Regions from separate parts of the Rhizobium sp. 01T417 genome, predicted to be linked through region 3. Evidence: predicted binding sites of a transcription regulator. Region 3 holds the regulator's gene; each other region holds the start of a gene.

Region 1 (5,376 bases), on a different contig from region 3:
GCCGCAAGAAGCTCGTTTCGCGTGCGGACATCCTCGCTTTGGCCACGCAGCTCGTCGCGCCGCTGCTGCAGATAACGGATGTTGTCGACCATTTTGCTCTCCGCGCGCTCAAGCTCCCCGCAATAGCCGTCATCGTCGCCGATCACGACCATGCTGCCGCTTGTGCAGCCGTTCTGACGGAGATCGCTACGGACCTTGCGAAGCTCAAGGTTCTGTTCGGCGATGGCGCTGGCGAATTTGCGCACCTCGGGCGTGCTGCCGATGATTTGCGGCAGATCGGCAAGGCGGGCACGCAGGTCTCCGCAGATCGCCGGCACCTGGGCATGGGCCGGGCCGATCAACACAAGTGCGGCTGCGAATGACAGAATCCAGCGGTTCAAGGCATCGTCCCATCGGTGAGCAGGTCGTAAGGCGCGGCGTCCCGCCGCGCCTCCATTGCTAGCCCGTTTGTCTTAACAGGCTGCAGTCGGAATCTTAGCGCATTTTCTCGATCGGCCGCAAATCACGCCGGCTGTGAAGCCTCGACGACGGCGAGGGCAGCCATGTTGACGACACCGCGGGAGGTCACCGAGGGCGCCAGGATGTGCGCCGGCAGCGCAGCGCCCAGCAGGATCGGCCCTACATGCAAGCCGTCGATCATCGATTTCACGACGCCGAGGGTGATGTTCGCCGAATCCAGGTTCGGGAAGACCAGCAGGTTCGCTTCGTCATGCAGGGTCGTGTCGGGCATGACGCGCTTGCGCAGGGCGTCGGAGATCGCGCTCTCGCCATGCATCTCGCCGTCGACTTCAAGCTCCGGGGCTGCTTCGCGAACGAGCTTGAGAGCAGCACGCATCTTCGTCGCGCTCTCGGATTCACGCGAGCCGAAATTCGAGTGGGAAACGAGGGCCACGCGCGGCGTAATGCCGAAGCGCTTGATTTCCTCGGCGGCGAGAACCGCGGACTCGGCGATTTCTTCCGCAGTCGGATTGAAGGTGACGTAGGTGTCCGTGAAGAACGTGGCTCCGCGCTGCGAGATCAGCAGGCTGAGTGCCGAGAAGTCGCAGACGTCATGCCGCTTGCCGATGATCTGGCGAACGTCGCGCAGATGTTTCTCGTAACGGCCTTCCAGGCCGCAGATCAGAGCGTCGGCTTCGCCGCGCTTCAGCGCCAGCGCGCCGATGACGGTCGTGTTGGTACGAACGATCGTGCGGGCGGCCTCCGGAATGACGCCGCGACGCCCGACCAGCGAGAAGTAGAGATCGACATATTCGCGGAAGCGCGGATCGTCTTCCGGGTTGATGACGTCGAAATCCGAAAGCGGGCGGATGCGCAGGCCGTAGCGCTGGAGGCGCGTTTCGATGACCTGCGGGCGGCCGATCAGGATCGGTTCGGCAATGCCTTCTTCCAGCAGCACCTGCGCGGCGCGCAGCACGCGTTCATCCTCACCTTCCGAGAAGATGACCCTCTTGCGCTCGGCATTCTTCGCCGCAGCAAAGATCGGTTTCATGATGAAGCCCGAACGGAAGACGAAACGATTGAGCTGGTCGAGATAGGCGTCGAAATCGGTGATCGGACGCAGGGCGACACCGCTTTCGGCGGCAGCCCTCGCGACCGCCGGGGCGATCCGCAGGATCAGGCGCGGGTCGAAGGGCGAAGGGATCAGGTAGTTCGGGCCGAAGACCGGCGTTTCGCCCGAATAGGCGCGGGCGGCGACGTCGGACGGCTCCTCCCGCGCAAGTGCCGCGATGGCGCGCACGGCAGCCATCTTCATTTCTTCGTTGATGGTGACCGCGCCGCAATCCAAAGCACCCCGGAAGATGTAGGGGAAGCAAAGAACATTGTTCACCTGGTTCGGGAAGTCGGAGCGACCGGTGCAGATCATTGCATCGGGGCGGGCAGCGCGGGCGAGATCGGGCATGATCTCCGGCGTCGGATTGGCGAGCGCCATGATCAGCGGGTTTTCGGCCATCTGCGCCAGCAGTTCCGGCTTCAGCACGCCGGCGGCAGACAAGCCAAGGAATACGTCGGCGCCACCGATGTTTTCCGCAAGCGTGCGCGTGTCYCTCTTTTGGGAGTAGACGCTCTTCCACTCGTCCATCAACTCTGTACGGCCTTCGTAGACCAGGCCTTCGATGTCGTGGACCCAGATATTCTCGCGTTTGGCGCCCAGCGTGACGAGGAGGTTGAGGCAGGCGAGGGCAGCGGCACCCGCGCCCGAAGCGACGATCTTGACCTCGTCGATCTTCTTGTTGGCCAGTTCCAGGCCATTGAGGATCGCCGCAGCGACGATGATGGCCGTGCCATGCTGGTCGTCATGGAAAACCGGGATCTTCATGGTCTCGCGGAGGCGGCGCTCGATCTCGAAACATTCCGGCGCCTTGATGTCCTCGAGATTGATGCCGCCGAAGGTCGGCTCGAGCGAGGCGACGGTCGAGACCATCTGATCGACACTCGTTGCATCGACCTCGATATCGAAGACATCGATGTTGGCAAACTTCTTGAAGAGGACGGCCTTACCCTCCATGACCGGCTTTGATGCCAGCGGACCGATATTGCCGAGGCCGAGAACGGCCGTACCGTTGGAAATGACCGCTACGAGATTTGCGCGCGAGGTATAGTCGGCGGCCGTCTCGGGATTGTCGCGGATGGCGAGACAGGGTGCTGCGACGCCGGGGGAATAGGCCAGCGCCAGGTCGCGCTGGTTGCCGAGCGGCTTGATTGCCTGGATTTCAAGCTTGCCCGGACGCGGATAGCGATGGAAGTAGAGCGCCTGCTCGTCGAGGCTTCCACCTGCCAAATTCTTTTCCGTCTTGGACTTTTCGTGATGATCCATCATCGCCTCCGGCTGCCGCATGCTGTCTTTGAACTGCCTTCAATACATCAAACGGGATGGTCGAACAGTCGGAATTTCCGTTCGAAATGCGAAAACAGCGCAAATCTGCCGTGGGGGGAGCGCAGGTCTGTAGAGACCGGGAAAATCGGGCGTGACAACCGGATGTCATCTTCCTGAAACACGACTCTGGTTTTGGAAGGTCAGGTGAACCATGGGACACGAGCAGGATGCTTGTGAGGGACAATATGGATACGCGGCACTTCCGTACGCTTTTCATTTCCGATGTGCATCTCGGCTCCAAGGCCGCGAAGGTGGACTTCCTGTTGGATTTTCTCAAGCATCACGAGGCCGATACCATCGTCCTCGTCGGCGATATCATCGATGGCTGGCGACTGAAGCGCAGCTGGTACTGGCCGCAGGATTGCAACGACGTGGTCCAGAAGCTGCTGCGCAAGGCGCGCAAGGGCACGCGGGTGGTTTATATCCCCGGCAATCACGACGAATTCCTTCGTGACTTTCCAGGCACCCATTTCGGTGGCATCGAGGTTGCCGAGCGCATCATGCACGAAGCGGCCGACGGCAAGAAGTACCTCGTGCTGCATGGCGACGAGTTCGACGTCGTGGTGCGCAACGCCCGCCTGCTCGCCTATCTCGGCGACTGGGCATACGACATGGCGATCATAATCAATATTGGCCTAGCAGCAATCCGTCGCCGGATGGGGATGCCGTACTGGTCGTTTTCCGCATGGGCCAAGCTTCAGGTGAAGCATGCAGTCAATTTCATCGGCGAGTTCCAGCGCGTCGTTGCCGACGAAGCCCGTAAGCACGGTGCGGACGGCGTGATTTGTGGCCACATTCATCACGCTGTCATGGAAGACATGGACGGGATCCGTTACATCAACACTGGAGACTGGGTCGAAAGCTGTACGGCGATCGCCGAGCATCAAGACGGCGCCTTTGAATTGATCGAATGGCGTTCCATGAGCGGTACGCAGGCGGTCCCGATGGCGATCGGGCATCGCGAAAAGGACGTCGCCCGGCAAGCCGCTTAGGCGCAATCTCCCAAGCCAGCAATTCAATGCATCAGTTTAGCCCGTTGTGTCTTTGCGACAGGCCCTATTTATTTTTTTAAACGTTTCAATCGGGCAATTTCTTGCCATAGTCGCCCTTAGGTTGACGTGATAGGCAGCGTTCAGTTTCCTGCAGGTCCACCTAATGATTCCCACTCAAAACCCTCAGACAGGCGAGGGCGCCCCGCCGCGCTTTCGGCTTCTCAGTGCCCTGTCTTACTGCGCGCCCCTGCTCGTCAATGGCGTTGCGTTGCCCTTCTTTCCGATGTGGCTTGCACAGCACGAATTCAACGACCACGAGATCGGCGTCATCCTCGCGGTGCCGATGGTCGTGCGCGTGCTCGTCGCCCCGATCGTGGCGATGTATGCCGACCGGATGAGGGAGCGAGCGGATGTGCTGCTGTTTTCCGGAGTCCTGTCGCTGCTGACAGCCATCGCGCTCTACTGGACGAACACATTCTGGCCGGTGCTGATCGTCTACACGATCCAGGGAGCGACCTTTGCCTGTTATGTCCCGGTTGTCGAATCGATCGTGATCTCCGGAGTGCGGCGCTGGGGTCTGGATTACGGCTCCATGCGGGTATGGGGGTCGGTAGCGTTCATCGTCTCCACTCTGATCGGCGGGCAGCTGATCGGGCATTGGGGTGGCGAGATGGTGTTGCCTGTCATGACCTTTGGCTTTGTTATGACTGTTGTGATGGCTATCTATTGTCCCCGGATCGGCCCGACGCGCAGGCGCGGGATACCTGTCGATATCTCGGCTGCAACGGGGAGTTCTCTGCGCCAGCCCCATTTGTTGGCGTTGCTGATCGGGGTCGCAATCCAGCAGTCGAGCCACGCGGTGCTGCAGGCCTTCGCATCCCTCTACTGGCGAGAACTCGGCTTTTCCGGCACTGAGATCGCCGTTTTGTGGAGTGCTGGCGTTGCGGCCGAAGTGACCGTCTTCTTTCTTTCCCGCCGGCTGAACCGCCGGTTCAGCGCCTGGACGCTAATCCGGTTCGGGGCGGCGGTCAGCGTGTGTCGCTGGATTCTGTTCCCGATGCATTGGGGGTTCTGGGGCTTCTTCCTGCTTCAGTGCATGCATTCCTGCACCTATGCGTTCGTGCATACGGGCGTGCAGACACGTATCGTCGCCTCGGTGCAGGAGACGCAGGAATCGTCGGCGCAGGGCGCGTATTTCTTCTACAACGGCATGTTCATGGGGCTGATGACCATCGCCTCCGGTTACATCTACGCTTGGCTCGGCCTCGCAAGCTACTACGTGATGGCACTCGTCGCCCTGACCGGTCTCGGGCTGGTTATCGCGGCTTACTATCTTCAGCCCCAGAGCGTCGTTTCCGGCGGGAAAACGAGAGAGGCCGTATAACGCAGTCCCGGTTCGCGGTCGCGAGCAAGCAGCAGCGGTCCATCGAGGTCGACGAACTCGGCGTCCTGGGCCAGCAGCACGGCTGGCGCCATTGCCAGCGACGTGCCGACCATGCAGCCGACCAT
Region 2 (5,376 bases), on a different contig from region 3:
TGCGGCGGTCGGCTTCAGCGAAGATCGCGCGGAACTGCTTCTCGCGCAGGTCACCGTAGTAACCCTTCAGCTTCTGCTTGGCGCGCAGCTGCACACCGAAGTCAGAGAGCTTGCCCTTGCGGCGCTGACCGTGCTGGCCCGGGCCGTATTCGCGGCGGTTCACCGGGGACTTAGGACGGCCCCAGATGTTTTCGCCCATACGGCGGTCAATCTTGTACTTGGACGATTCGCGCTTGCTCATCGTATTTCCTTTCAGAAAGTTAGAACGGTCTGTTGCCAAACCGCGTGAAGGAAACACGCCCTCCTTTGATCTTCTTTCGAGGATCCGACAGGATCATCCCATTACGCGAACAGGACAAATCCACGGGACATGTCAAATGAAACACCGGACATCTCTGCCCGGTGCTGGGGCGGTCTTTAGGGCGAAGTCGCTGGAATGTCAATCACAATTCCACGTTTTCGCCCGTGGCATTCGCCGAGGCGGCCTACTTCGCGCTGGCCGTCTCGGTCTTCAGGCCGAGCGCGTCGCTGATCGTATAGAACAGATCCGTCTGGTCCGTCAGGCCAGTGACATTGGCAGCGCGCGGCCCGTAAGCAGCAATGCGAAGCTGCGAGCCGGTATGGCCCTGGTCATCCGCATCGTCGGAGTTGCCGTAGCTCACGGCCATCACGGCGCCGTCCTTCGTCATCAACGCTTCCGTCAAGCCCGGAGCCTTGGCGTCGGCATCGATGATCTGGCTCGCGTGCGCATGATCGGCGGTGATGATGACGAGCGTGTCGCCGGCTTCTTGCGCAAACTTCAACGCTTCCTGAACGGCTTCATCGAGATCAACCGTTTCGCCGATCTGGCCGCACGGGTTGGCGGCATGATCCTGCTTGTCGATCGACGCTCCCTCGATCTGCAGGAAGAAGCCCTTCTCGTTCGTCCTGAGCAGTTCGATCGCCTTGGCCGTCATCTGTGCCAACGTCGGGGTTGCCGACGTGCGCTTCTCGTTGGGCTTGCAGACGACCGGCTCCTTCTCGACATTGCCGTAATGGCTGGCCTTCGGGCCTTCCCAGCGAACCGGCATATTGCCCTCGGCAAACAGGCCGAGTACCGGCGCACTGTCGTTCGCCTGCTTAACGGCCTGGAGCTCGTCAAGGTTCGAGACGATCTTGTAGCCTCGTTCCTCCGCCTGCTGGCGAAGCGTCTTGTCCTTCCATTCGCCGGCCTTGGCGGTCTCGCCGAAGCTCTTTGCGCCCCCGCCGAGTGTCACGTCGGGGCGCGTATCCAGCAACTGCTCGCTGATCGAACCTTTGCCGCCGTTTTCAAGCGCGTTCGTCGGGCACTTCTCTGTGGTGGATGCCGGGCTGTAGCACTTACGCTGGGTCACGTGCGCGATCTGCACGGCTGGCGTTGCATCCTGCAGTTCGGCTGTCGAGACATTGCCTGTGCCAAGACCGGCAGCCTTTGCCTTTTCGATCAGCGTTTCGTGGCTCTTCTCATGAATGTCGACGCCGATCGCGCCGTTATAGGACTTCACGCCCGTCGCCCAAGCGGTGCCCGAGGCAGCAGAGTCGGTCACATAGGTCGGCTTGCCCGTCTTCTTTTCGAGCGAATAATGCGTGTATTGCCCGGTGACCGGAAGCGCATCGATGCCCTTGAAATACTGGCCCGCGCCGACCGCATAGTTGCGTGCGATGGTGATCTCGGAGTCGCCCATGCCGTCGCCGATCAGGAGGATGACGTTCTTCGGGCGGGTATCGATGAGCGCGGCGCGATAAGCCTCGGTGATGTCGCCGGAAAGGCGGCGTGCGCCACCGGGAGCGCTGAGATCGGCGCTTGCCGCACGTTCCAGAAGCTTGTTCGCCGCATCATCTGCATAGCCAGGCTGAACGGCAACGGTTGCAAGCAGGCCGCCGACGACAAGGCGCAGCAGCTGGTGACGAACGTCGTTTCTCATGACCGAGATCTCCTTTTGATAATCCGCATCGACCGCACGGGTCGCGCGCCTTATCCACCACCCGAATGAAGCTCTTGTGACAAAAGCAACTGCTTCGTGTGACATTAGGGATCGAGTATAAACCGGGCACATTGTCCGCGCGCTATTTGCCGTCAATTCGGCCGTCATTCCGCTGCGGAGCGCACCTCATCCACATCAGGCGCATTGGCATCGCCGGGAGCCGTCTGGCAACTCATGTCGGGGAAAGCGACGATGCGCTTGCCGGCGAAGTCCGTGTGCACGACCACAGTCCCCTGCTCCTCGAAATAGCCAAGTAGACGTCTCGCACGCCGGGCCGAGTGGGTGCCGTAAGCGCGCGCAATCCGCGCATCCGAGGGGCATGGTTCGCCACAAATTGCCGCTTTTGCCAACATCAGGAAAACACCCTGAAGATCGTCGGTGACGCCAGAAGAGAGCGACAACGCCATTCCCCAGGCCTCGGTTTCTGCGGTCGCCGCACCTACGCCGGAACGCGAAATCGCCACGCGGCGTCGGAACTCCGACAAAGACATCGGAGCGCCTGGAACCCGGCGCATGCGAAGTCGCACCAGGAACTCCTGGTAAAGCACGGAATCCGTTCGGAATCCGGAGCTCGGATCGTCCAGTATTTCGTTGAGCACCGCCGTCAGCCGCTCCTCCCGTTCCTCGACCGACAGCTCGGGCTGAGGCGCACGCGTCTCCGAAACCGGAGCCGAGGCAGCAGGAGCCGATCGCGACAACTCCGCGAGAATATCGGTGGTCGGCCGTGGTGCGGGCGCGGCGCGCCGAACGATCGGCCGCTGAAATTCTTCCGGATCCGGGGTGAAGATCAGGTCTTCGACGTCCTGCGGTGCGTCCGGCAGCGGCATGAGCTTGGGGCTCGACGAACGCGCCGAGGTCTCGACATTACCGATCTGGATCGGCAGCGGGCGGCGGGACAAGGCCGGCCCAAGCGCAACGAAATTGCCACGCTTCAGGTCACGGAACATTTCCGCCTGCCTGCGATCCATCCCGAGCAGATCGGCAGCACGCGCCATGTCGATGTCGAGGAAGGTGCGCCCCATCAGAAAGTTCGAGGCTTCCGCGGCCACGTTCTTGGCAAGCTTTGCTAGGCGCTGCGTCGCGATCACGCCGGCAAGACCGCGCTTGCGGCCGCGGCACATCAGGTTCGTCATGGCGCCAAGCGACATCTTGCGGGCATCTTCCGAGACGTCGCCGCCGACCGAAGGCGCAAACATCTGCGCCTCGTCGACCACGACGAGAACCGGATACCAGTATTCGCGGTCGGCATCGAACATGCCGTTGAGGAAAGCGGCTGCGGCGCGCATCTGCTGCTCGATATCGAGACCCTCGAGGCTCAGAACGCAGGAGACGCGATGCTGGCGGATACGATTGGCAATACCGGCCAATTCGGCCTCGGTGCGCTCGCCGTCGACGACGACGTGGCCGAACTTGTCCGACAGTGTGACGAAATCACCTTCGGGATCAATGATGACCTGCTGCACCCACTGCGCTGATTGCTCCAGCAGACGGCGGAGCAGATGCGACTTGCCGGAGCCGGAATTGCCCTGCACCAGAAGACGGGTAGCCAGAAGCTCTTCGATATCGAGCGTGGCCGGATTGCCTCCCGACGCCGATCCCATATCGATACCAACCTGCAATGTTACATTCCTCTTTCAATCAAACATGGCGTCCTAGCAGGTTTGGCCGTGTCTTTGGCAACACGCCCGCGCAAACCCACAGAAGAAAAACGTCAGAAACTTGCCTTCAACATTCGCGCAAAGGCCAGGCTGACCGCGAGAGGTACCAGCAAGACCGCCAATCCGACCCGTAGCCCTGATACCTCCGCGATAAAACCGATCAGAGGCGGTCCAATCAGAAAGCCGGTCAGTGCCATGAAGGATAGGATCGCGACATTGGCGGCCGCCGGTCGATCCCTGAGGCTTGCCGCCGCGGTAACAGCCAGCGGAAAGCCGACCGACACACCGATCCCAACCAGTGCAAAGCCCGCCAGCGTCACCAGGCTATGCCAGGCAAAGACGACCATGAGCATGCCCACCAGCGAAGCCGCGCCGCAGCCCCGGGCCAGTGAAATCGCCCCGAGCCGCTGTTTCAGATGGTCGCCGCTGAAACGGCCCGCCGCCACCATCATGGCGAAAATCGTATATCCAATACCGGTCATCATGCCGTCGGTCTGGAAAACGTCCTTGAGATAGACGGCAGACCAGTCGGCAATCGCTCCTTCGGTCATCGTAATCCCGAAGACGAAGGCGCAGATGCCGAGCAGCGCGCTGCTTGGCAGCTTGATCGGCATATGCGGCGGCGCCGCGCCAGCTTCGCGATCGGGGGGCAGGCGGAGGCTTGCTACAATGGCAAACGGCAAAACGACGAAGGCAGCCGCCATGATCGCCCCTTCGGCCGGCGCGGCAATCGCCACCATTCCCGAACCAAGCAGGCTGCCGGCCATGATGCCTAGGCTCCAGAAGCCATGGCAGCGGTTCATGATAACAGAGCCGGTATCCTTCTCAGCACGATCGGCTTCGACATTCAGCCCAAGCTCCAACGTCGACATGGCAACGCCAAGGAGGGCAAGCGCGATGAACAATTCAACCGGCGTCCGGGAGAAGGCAGGAAGGCAGACAATCACCGAGAAAACTACAAATCCTGCGATGACTGTGGTTTTGCCGCCGATGCGCGACACCACTCGTCCGGCGACAGGCAGCGTCGTGAGGATGCCGACCGGCATGCCGAGCAGCGCCAGCGCAAGATCAGCAGGACCGAGCCCCAGACGAGCCTGGATTTCGGGAATGCGCGGCAACCAGCTGCCAAATGCAATCGGTTGCAGGAAGAAGATAGCCATAACAAGTTTTTGGAAGGACATGCGGAGCCTGGCGGGATCGATGCGAATCACAACCCTCAGTTTGCGCAGTCATCAGGTCTTGCGAAAGCCCCTATCGCATCAACGTTCGACGCGATTGCGCGGGAGCCGCCTGACCAGCCGGTCAGCCCTGCAAGCAGCCCATCAAGCCTTGAGACCAAAACCCTGCATCAGCCGCCTCGTCGCAAAATCGGGATTGCCTGAGGTGAAGACCGCAAAGTCGAAATTATCGGGATGCACGGCATCGGCGACATGCGGCACGAGGCTGCGGGCACGCCGGGCAATTGCCTCAGCGGGATCGAGCCAATCTACCGGCCAGGGCGCAAGTCGACGGAAGACGTTCGCCATGAAGGGATAGTGCGTGCAGGCGAGCACGACGATATCGGTCTTCGATCCGTCTTTCTCCACGAAGCATTGATCTATCTCGGAAAGAACAGCCTCATCCGACACCACATCACCGCGGATATAGGCCTCGGCCATTCGGGCCAGATTTTCGGACCCGACCAGACGCACATGGCACTGCTGCGCGAAGGACTG
Region 3 (5,376 bases):
CAGGCCGCCCGTGTTTCGCAGCGCACAGCCATGTTCCACCTTGGCAACCTCGTCGAGGAGAATGACACCGACAAGATGTTCACCAACCCGGACGATCCGCGCACCCAGGACTACATCATGGGCCGCTTCGGTTGATCGGCCGTCTCGGTAGCACTTACGATATTCAAGGATGAGCCCTATGGCATCGACACATATCTTTTCTGCCTACGACGATGATTTGAAGTTCCTGTCCCGCCGTATCTCGGAAATGGGCGGCTTGGCCGAGCAGATGGTCTCGGATGCCGTACGCGCGCTCGTAAACGGCGATACGGCTCTTGCCCAGAAGGTCATCTCGGACGATGTGATCCTCGACCACGCGGAGCGCGAGATCGGCGACAAGGCGATCGTCACGATCGCCCGCCGCCAGCCGATGGCGGCCGATCTTCGCGAGATCATGGGCTCCATCCGCATCGCGGCAGACCTGGAGCGCGTCGGCGACCTGGGCAAGAACACTGCCAAGCGCGTCATTGCCGTACAGAGCGCCGGCGTGCCGCGCAAGCTCGCCCGCGGCCTCGAGCACCTGTCCGAGCTCGCCCTCGTCCAACTCAAGGAAGTCCTCGACGTCTACACGAGCCGTGCTGCCGACAAAGCAAAATCGGTCCGTGAGCGCGACGAGGAAATCGACGCGATGTACACCTCGCTGTTCCGTGAAATGCTCACCTACATGATGGAAGATCCGCGCAACATCACCAGCTGCACGCATCTTCTGTTCTGCGCCAAGAACATCGAGCGCATCGGCGACCACGCCACCAACATTGCCGAAACGATCTACTACATGGCCACCGGTGCCCAGCCGGAAGGCGAACGTCCGAAGGACGATACCGCCAACACCGTCGGCGCAGTCACTGAATAGTCATTCCGCGACCGCGCCCCCAGGAGACCGAAACGAATGATCCCTAAAGTAGCTGTCGTTGAAGACGAAGAAGCGCTGAGCGTGCTTCTCCGCTATAACCTTGAGGCCGAAGGCTTTGAGGTCGATACCATCCTGCGCGGCGACGAGGCCGAGATCCGGCTTCAGGAACGCACGCCGGACCTTCTCATCCTCGATTGGATGTTGCCGGGCGTGTCTGGCATCGAGCTCTGCCGCCGCCTGCGCATGCGGCCGGAAACCGAGCGCCTGCCGATCATCATGCTGACCGCCCGTGGCGAGGAAAGCGAACGGGTTCGCGGCCTCTCGACCGGTGCTGACGATTACGTCGTCAAGCCGTTCTCGACGCCGGAGCTTGTCGCTCGCGTCAAGGCGATGCTGCGTCGTGCCAAGCCCGAGGTGCTCTCGACGCTGCTGAAGTGCGGCGATATCGAGCTGGATCGCGAGACGCACCGCGTTCACCGCAAGAGCCGCGAAGTCCGCCTCGGCCCGACCGAATTCCGCCTTCTCGAGTTCTTGATGGCATCGCCCGGCCGCGTCTTCTCGCGCTCGCAGTTGCTCGATGGCGTCTGGGGTCACGACATCTATGTCGACGAGCGTACTGTTGACGTCCATGTCGGCCGCCTGCGCAAGGCTTTGAACTTTTCCAACATGCAGGACGTCATCCGCACCGTGCGCGGTGCCGGCTATTCGATGGAAGCCTGATCCTTTCAGGCGAGAGCCTGAGAGGTCTTTCCCTTACAACGAAAAACGGGCCCGCGAGGGCCCGTTTTCTTTATTCCTTATCCGGCTTCCGGGTCAGGCGACCCGGTTAGCGGCCTTGCGGCGCTCGTTGACCGGCTGGTAGGCCATGCGCTGATGATACGTGCAATACGGGGAAGAGTCCGGGGACTCGCAACCGCAGAAGTGGAAGTCGTCATTGAGCGGATCGCCGACCGGCCACTTGCAGGTGCGCTCGGTGAGCTCGGTGAGGCCAAGGCGGCGAGAAATCGGAACGATTACATTTGCGGCCGGACGGAAGCGGACTTCCTCCACCGTATCGATTTCGATCTCTTCCTTGAGCATCGTCGCGCCCTGTTGGCGGGTAACGGTGCGTGTGGTGATCCGCGAGGCGTAGTTCGTGGCGCGGGGCGCCGAAGTCGTGCGCTTGGGGGTTCTGACGGTGGTCGTCGAACCGCCGGCCTTGGCACGGCCGGGCAGACTCAAACGATGGACTTTACCAATGACGGCGTTACGACTTACACCGCCAAGTTGTGCTGCGATCTGGCTGGCGCTCAGGCCTTCGGACCACAGCTTCTTCAGTTTTTCAACGCGCTCGTCTGTCCAGTTCATGCCCCTGTCTCCGCCTTATTAGCGTTGGTGTAGGCAGAATCCTTCACCGTTGCCACGGACGTATCCGAGGCAAGAAACGCTTACTCAAATTTTGGTGACTAGTTCCGCCGCATGCAGCCTAGTAATTGAGTTTTAACCTAGTGTGAGGCCGACTCCGTGACAAGAGTCGGTTGAATCTCGGGGAATCGATTTTCAAGTTTTCCCCAACTTGCTGGGCGTGAGAGTCATTTATGCAACATAGTTGTTGATAGGTCGAGCGCCTCGGGATGGCTGCTTGACGCATGCAGCGAAACCTCAGTTTTGTTGACATTGCAGTGCGAAAAGTAAATAGTGCTGCTCGCCGCCGAAAGGCGGCATTTTTAATTTTCCGGACCTGCTTTCCTTAGCCGGAGTCCGGCTGCTGATGATTGCTGATAGGAGATCGCGCCATGGCTGAAGCCGCGCTTTACGACACCTACTCTCGTGCCCCGCTGCGGTTCGAGCGAGGAGAAGGCGTGTGGCTGATCAGCGAAACGGGCGAGCGATATCTTGATTTCGGCGCGGGCGTTGCCGTCACCTCCGTTGGCCACAGCCATCCGCATGTGGTTGGCGCGCTGAAGGAGCAGGCCGACAAGGTCTGGCATCTGTCCAACATCTATGAGATCCCGGGTCAGGAAACACTGGCAAAGCGGCTGACCGATGCGACCTTCGCCGATAAGGTGTTCTTCACGAACTCCGGCGCGGAAGCCTTGGAATGCGCGATCAAGACCGCGCGCCGCTATCAGTTTTCCAAGGGCCATCCCGAGCGGTTCCATATTATCACCTTTGAAGGCGCCTTCCATGGCCGTACGCTGGCGACGATTGCCGCCGGTGGCCAGGAGAAATACCTCGAAGGCTTCGGTCCCAAGGCGCCTGGCTTCGATCAGGTGCCGTTCGGTGATCTCGATGCACTCCGCAGCGCCATCACAAATGAAACGGCCGCGATCCTCATCGAACCTATTCAGGGGGAAGGCGGCGTCCGCCCGGCGACGAACGAGTTCCTGAAGGCACTTCGCGCGATCTGCGACGAGCATGGTCTGCTGCTGATTTTCGATGAAGTGCAGACCGGCATGGGCCGCACGGGCAAGCTCTTTGCGCATGAGTGGTCAGGCGCTACCCCCGATATCATGGCGGTTGCCAAGGGCATCGGCGGCGGCTTCCCGCTCGGAGCCTGCCTTGCCACGGCAGAGGCCGCTTCCGGCATGAAGGCCGGCACGCATGGCTCCACTTATGGCGGCAATCCGCTCGCCATGGCAGTTGGCAGTGCCGTGCTCGACGTGATCCTCGCGGAGGGCTTCCTGCAGCAGGTGCGTGACGTCTCGCTGGTATTCCGCCAAGGGCTGGCCTCGCTCAAGGATCGCTATCCTGATATCATCGAGGATATCAAGGGCGAGGGGCTGCTGCTCGGCGTCAAGGCCGCCGTGCCGTCCTCCGAACTGCTGCAGGCGATCCGTGACGCCCATCTGCTCGGCGTACCCGCTGGCGACAATGTCATTCGTCTTCTGCCGCCTCTGGTCGTCACTGCTGACGAAGCCCGCGAGGGCCTTGCCCGCCTCGAACGCGCCGCCGAAAGCGTGCGCGCTGCGAAGGTCAAGAAGACGGCTTAATGAATAGTGCCTGTCGGAAGGCGGGCGTGATAGGTAACGATAATGGCTTCCCCCAAACACTTCCTCGATCTCTCCGCCGTCGCGGCATCCGACCTACGGCTCATCATGGATGACGCAATCTCGCGCAAACAGGCCTTCAAGGCCGGGCAGGGCGACAAGCCGCTATCAGGCAAGATGCTGGCGATGATCTTCGAAAAGCCCTCGACGCGCACCCGCGTGTCCTTCGACGTTGGCATGCGCCAGCTCGGGGGCGAGACGCTGTTCCTGTCGGGCACAGAAATGCAGCTTGGCCGCGCCGAGACGATCGGTGACACGGCCAAGGTGCTGTCGCGCTATGTCGACGCGATCATGATCCGCACGACTGATCATGCCCGCATGCTGGAGCTCGCCGAGCATGCAACCGTTCCTGTCATCAACGCATTGACGGATGATACGCACCCCTGCCAGATCATGGCTGATGTCATGACCTTCGAAGAGCACCGCGGCCCGATCAAGGGCAAGACGATCGCCTGGACCGGCGACGGCAACAACGTGCTGCATTCGTTGGTCGAAGGAGCCGCGCGTTTTGGCTACCGCATGAATATGGCGGTGCCCCTTGGTTCCGAGCCAAAGGATCACTATCTGAACTGGGCCCGCAATGAGGGCGCCGAAATCATGCTTTACCATGATGCAGACCGTGCGGTCGCCGGCGTCGATTGTGTGGTGACCGATACCTGGGTCTCCATGAATCAGGAACATCGGGCCCGTGGTCACAACGTATTCCAGCCTTATCAGGTCAATTCGGCTTTGATGGCGCAGGCCGACAAGGATGCATTGTTCATGCATTGCCTGCCCGCCCATCGTGGTGAGGAAGTTACGGACGAGGTGATCGACGGCCCGCAATCCGTGGTCTTCGATGAAGCGGAAAACCGTCTTCATGCGCAGAAGTCGATTCTTGCTTGGTGCCTGGGCGCGATCTGAACCATACTGGACGCCACGTTTGGCCGGAAGGCCCGGTGGCCGTGCGAGCGGATGGACACCCTTGTCTGCCGCTCTCAGACTAGGAGAAGACCATGGCAGAACCTGCAGCCACCCTCGGCGAATTCAATTTCGCCGGCGATGATCATGTCGTTCCGTTTCAGGTTGAGGGACTGGATGTGCGCGGTCGCGCCGTCCAGCTCGGGCCGATGCTGGACGCGATCCTCGAGCGCCATCGCTATCCTGCGCCCGTCGCGCGGCTTCTTGCCGAAGTCGTTGTGCTGACGGTGCTGCTCGGCACGTCGCTGAAATTTGAAGGCAAGTTCACGGTCCAGACCAAGGGCGACGGCCCGGTGGACCTGCTTGTTTGCGATTTCTCGACGCCTGAGAACGTGCGTGCCTACGCACGCTTCAACCAGGGCCTCCTCGACAGGGCCGTTGCGGCAGGGCAGATCGAGCCCGAACAGCTTCTCGGCAAGGGCATGCTGGCCTTTACGATCGATCAGGGCAAGTTTTCCCAACCCTACCAGGGTATCGTTGCGCTCGACGGTGCGA

The links. The regulator PhoB, encoded in region 3, activates phosphate uptake and scavenging genes when phosphate is short. The targets are predictions, from matches to a motif close to TGTCATNNANCTGTCAT.
Region 1: AC1DPR_RS00860 (UDP-2,3-diacylglucosamine diphosphatase) is a predicted target of PhoB. The motif match lies at 2,967-2,983, and genes of this name have one in related genera.
Region 2: phoA (alkaline phosphatase) is a predicted target of PhoB. The motif match lies at 2,009-2,025, and genes of this name have one in related genera.

The regions. Positions count from the first base shown of each region.
Region 1 covers NZ_JBFTQH010000001.1:171,452-176,827, forward strand. Annotated here, with positions in the region: gene AC1DPR_RS00850 (DUF2865 domain-containing protein) at 1-380, opposite strand, end outside; gene AC1DPR_RS00855 (NADP-dependent malic enzyme) at 503-2,815, opposite strand; gene AC1DPR_RS00860 (UDP-2,3-diacylglucosamine diphosphatase) at 3,043-3,867, shown strand; gene AC1DPR_RS00865 (MFS transporter) at 4,031-5,251, shown strand; gene dgcA (N-acetyl-D-Glu racemase DgcA) at 5,203-5,376, opposite strand, start outside.
Region 2 covers NZ_JBFTQH010000001.1:214,537-219,912, reverse strand. Annotated here, with positions in the region: gene rpsD (30S ribosomal protein S4) at 1-241, opposite strand, end outside; gene phoA (alkaline phosphatase) at 486-1,943, opposite strand; gene AC1DPR_RS01030 (ATP-binding protein) at 2,108-3,622, opposite strand; gene AC1DPR_RS01025 (MFS transporter) at 3,715-4,842, opposite strand; gene murI (glutamate racemase) at 4,984-5,376, opposite strand, start outside.
Region 3 covers NZ_JBFTQH010000003.1:331,804-337,179, forward strand. Annotated here, with positions in the region: gene pstB (phosphate ABC transporter ATP-binding protein PstB) at 1-135, shown strand, start outside; gene phoU (phosphate signaling complex protein PhoU) at 179-892, shown strand; gene phoB (phosphate regulon transcriptional regulator PhoB) at 929-1,612, shown strand; gene AC1DPR_RS05475 (GcrA family cell cycle regulator) at 1,706-2,239, opposite strand; gene AC1DPR_RS05480 (aspartate aminotransferase family protein) at 2,668-3,864, shown strand; gene argF (ornithine carbamoyltransferase) at 3,907-4,824, shown strand; gene AC1DPR_RS05490 (Hsp33 family molecular chaperone) at 4,917-5,376, shown strand, end outside.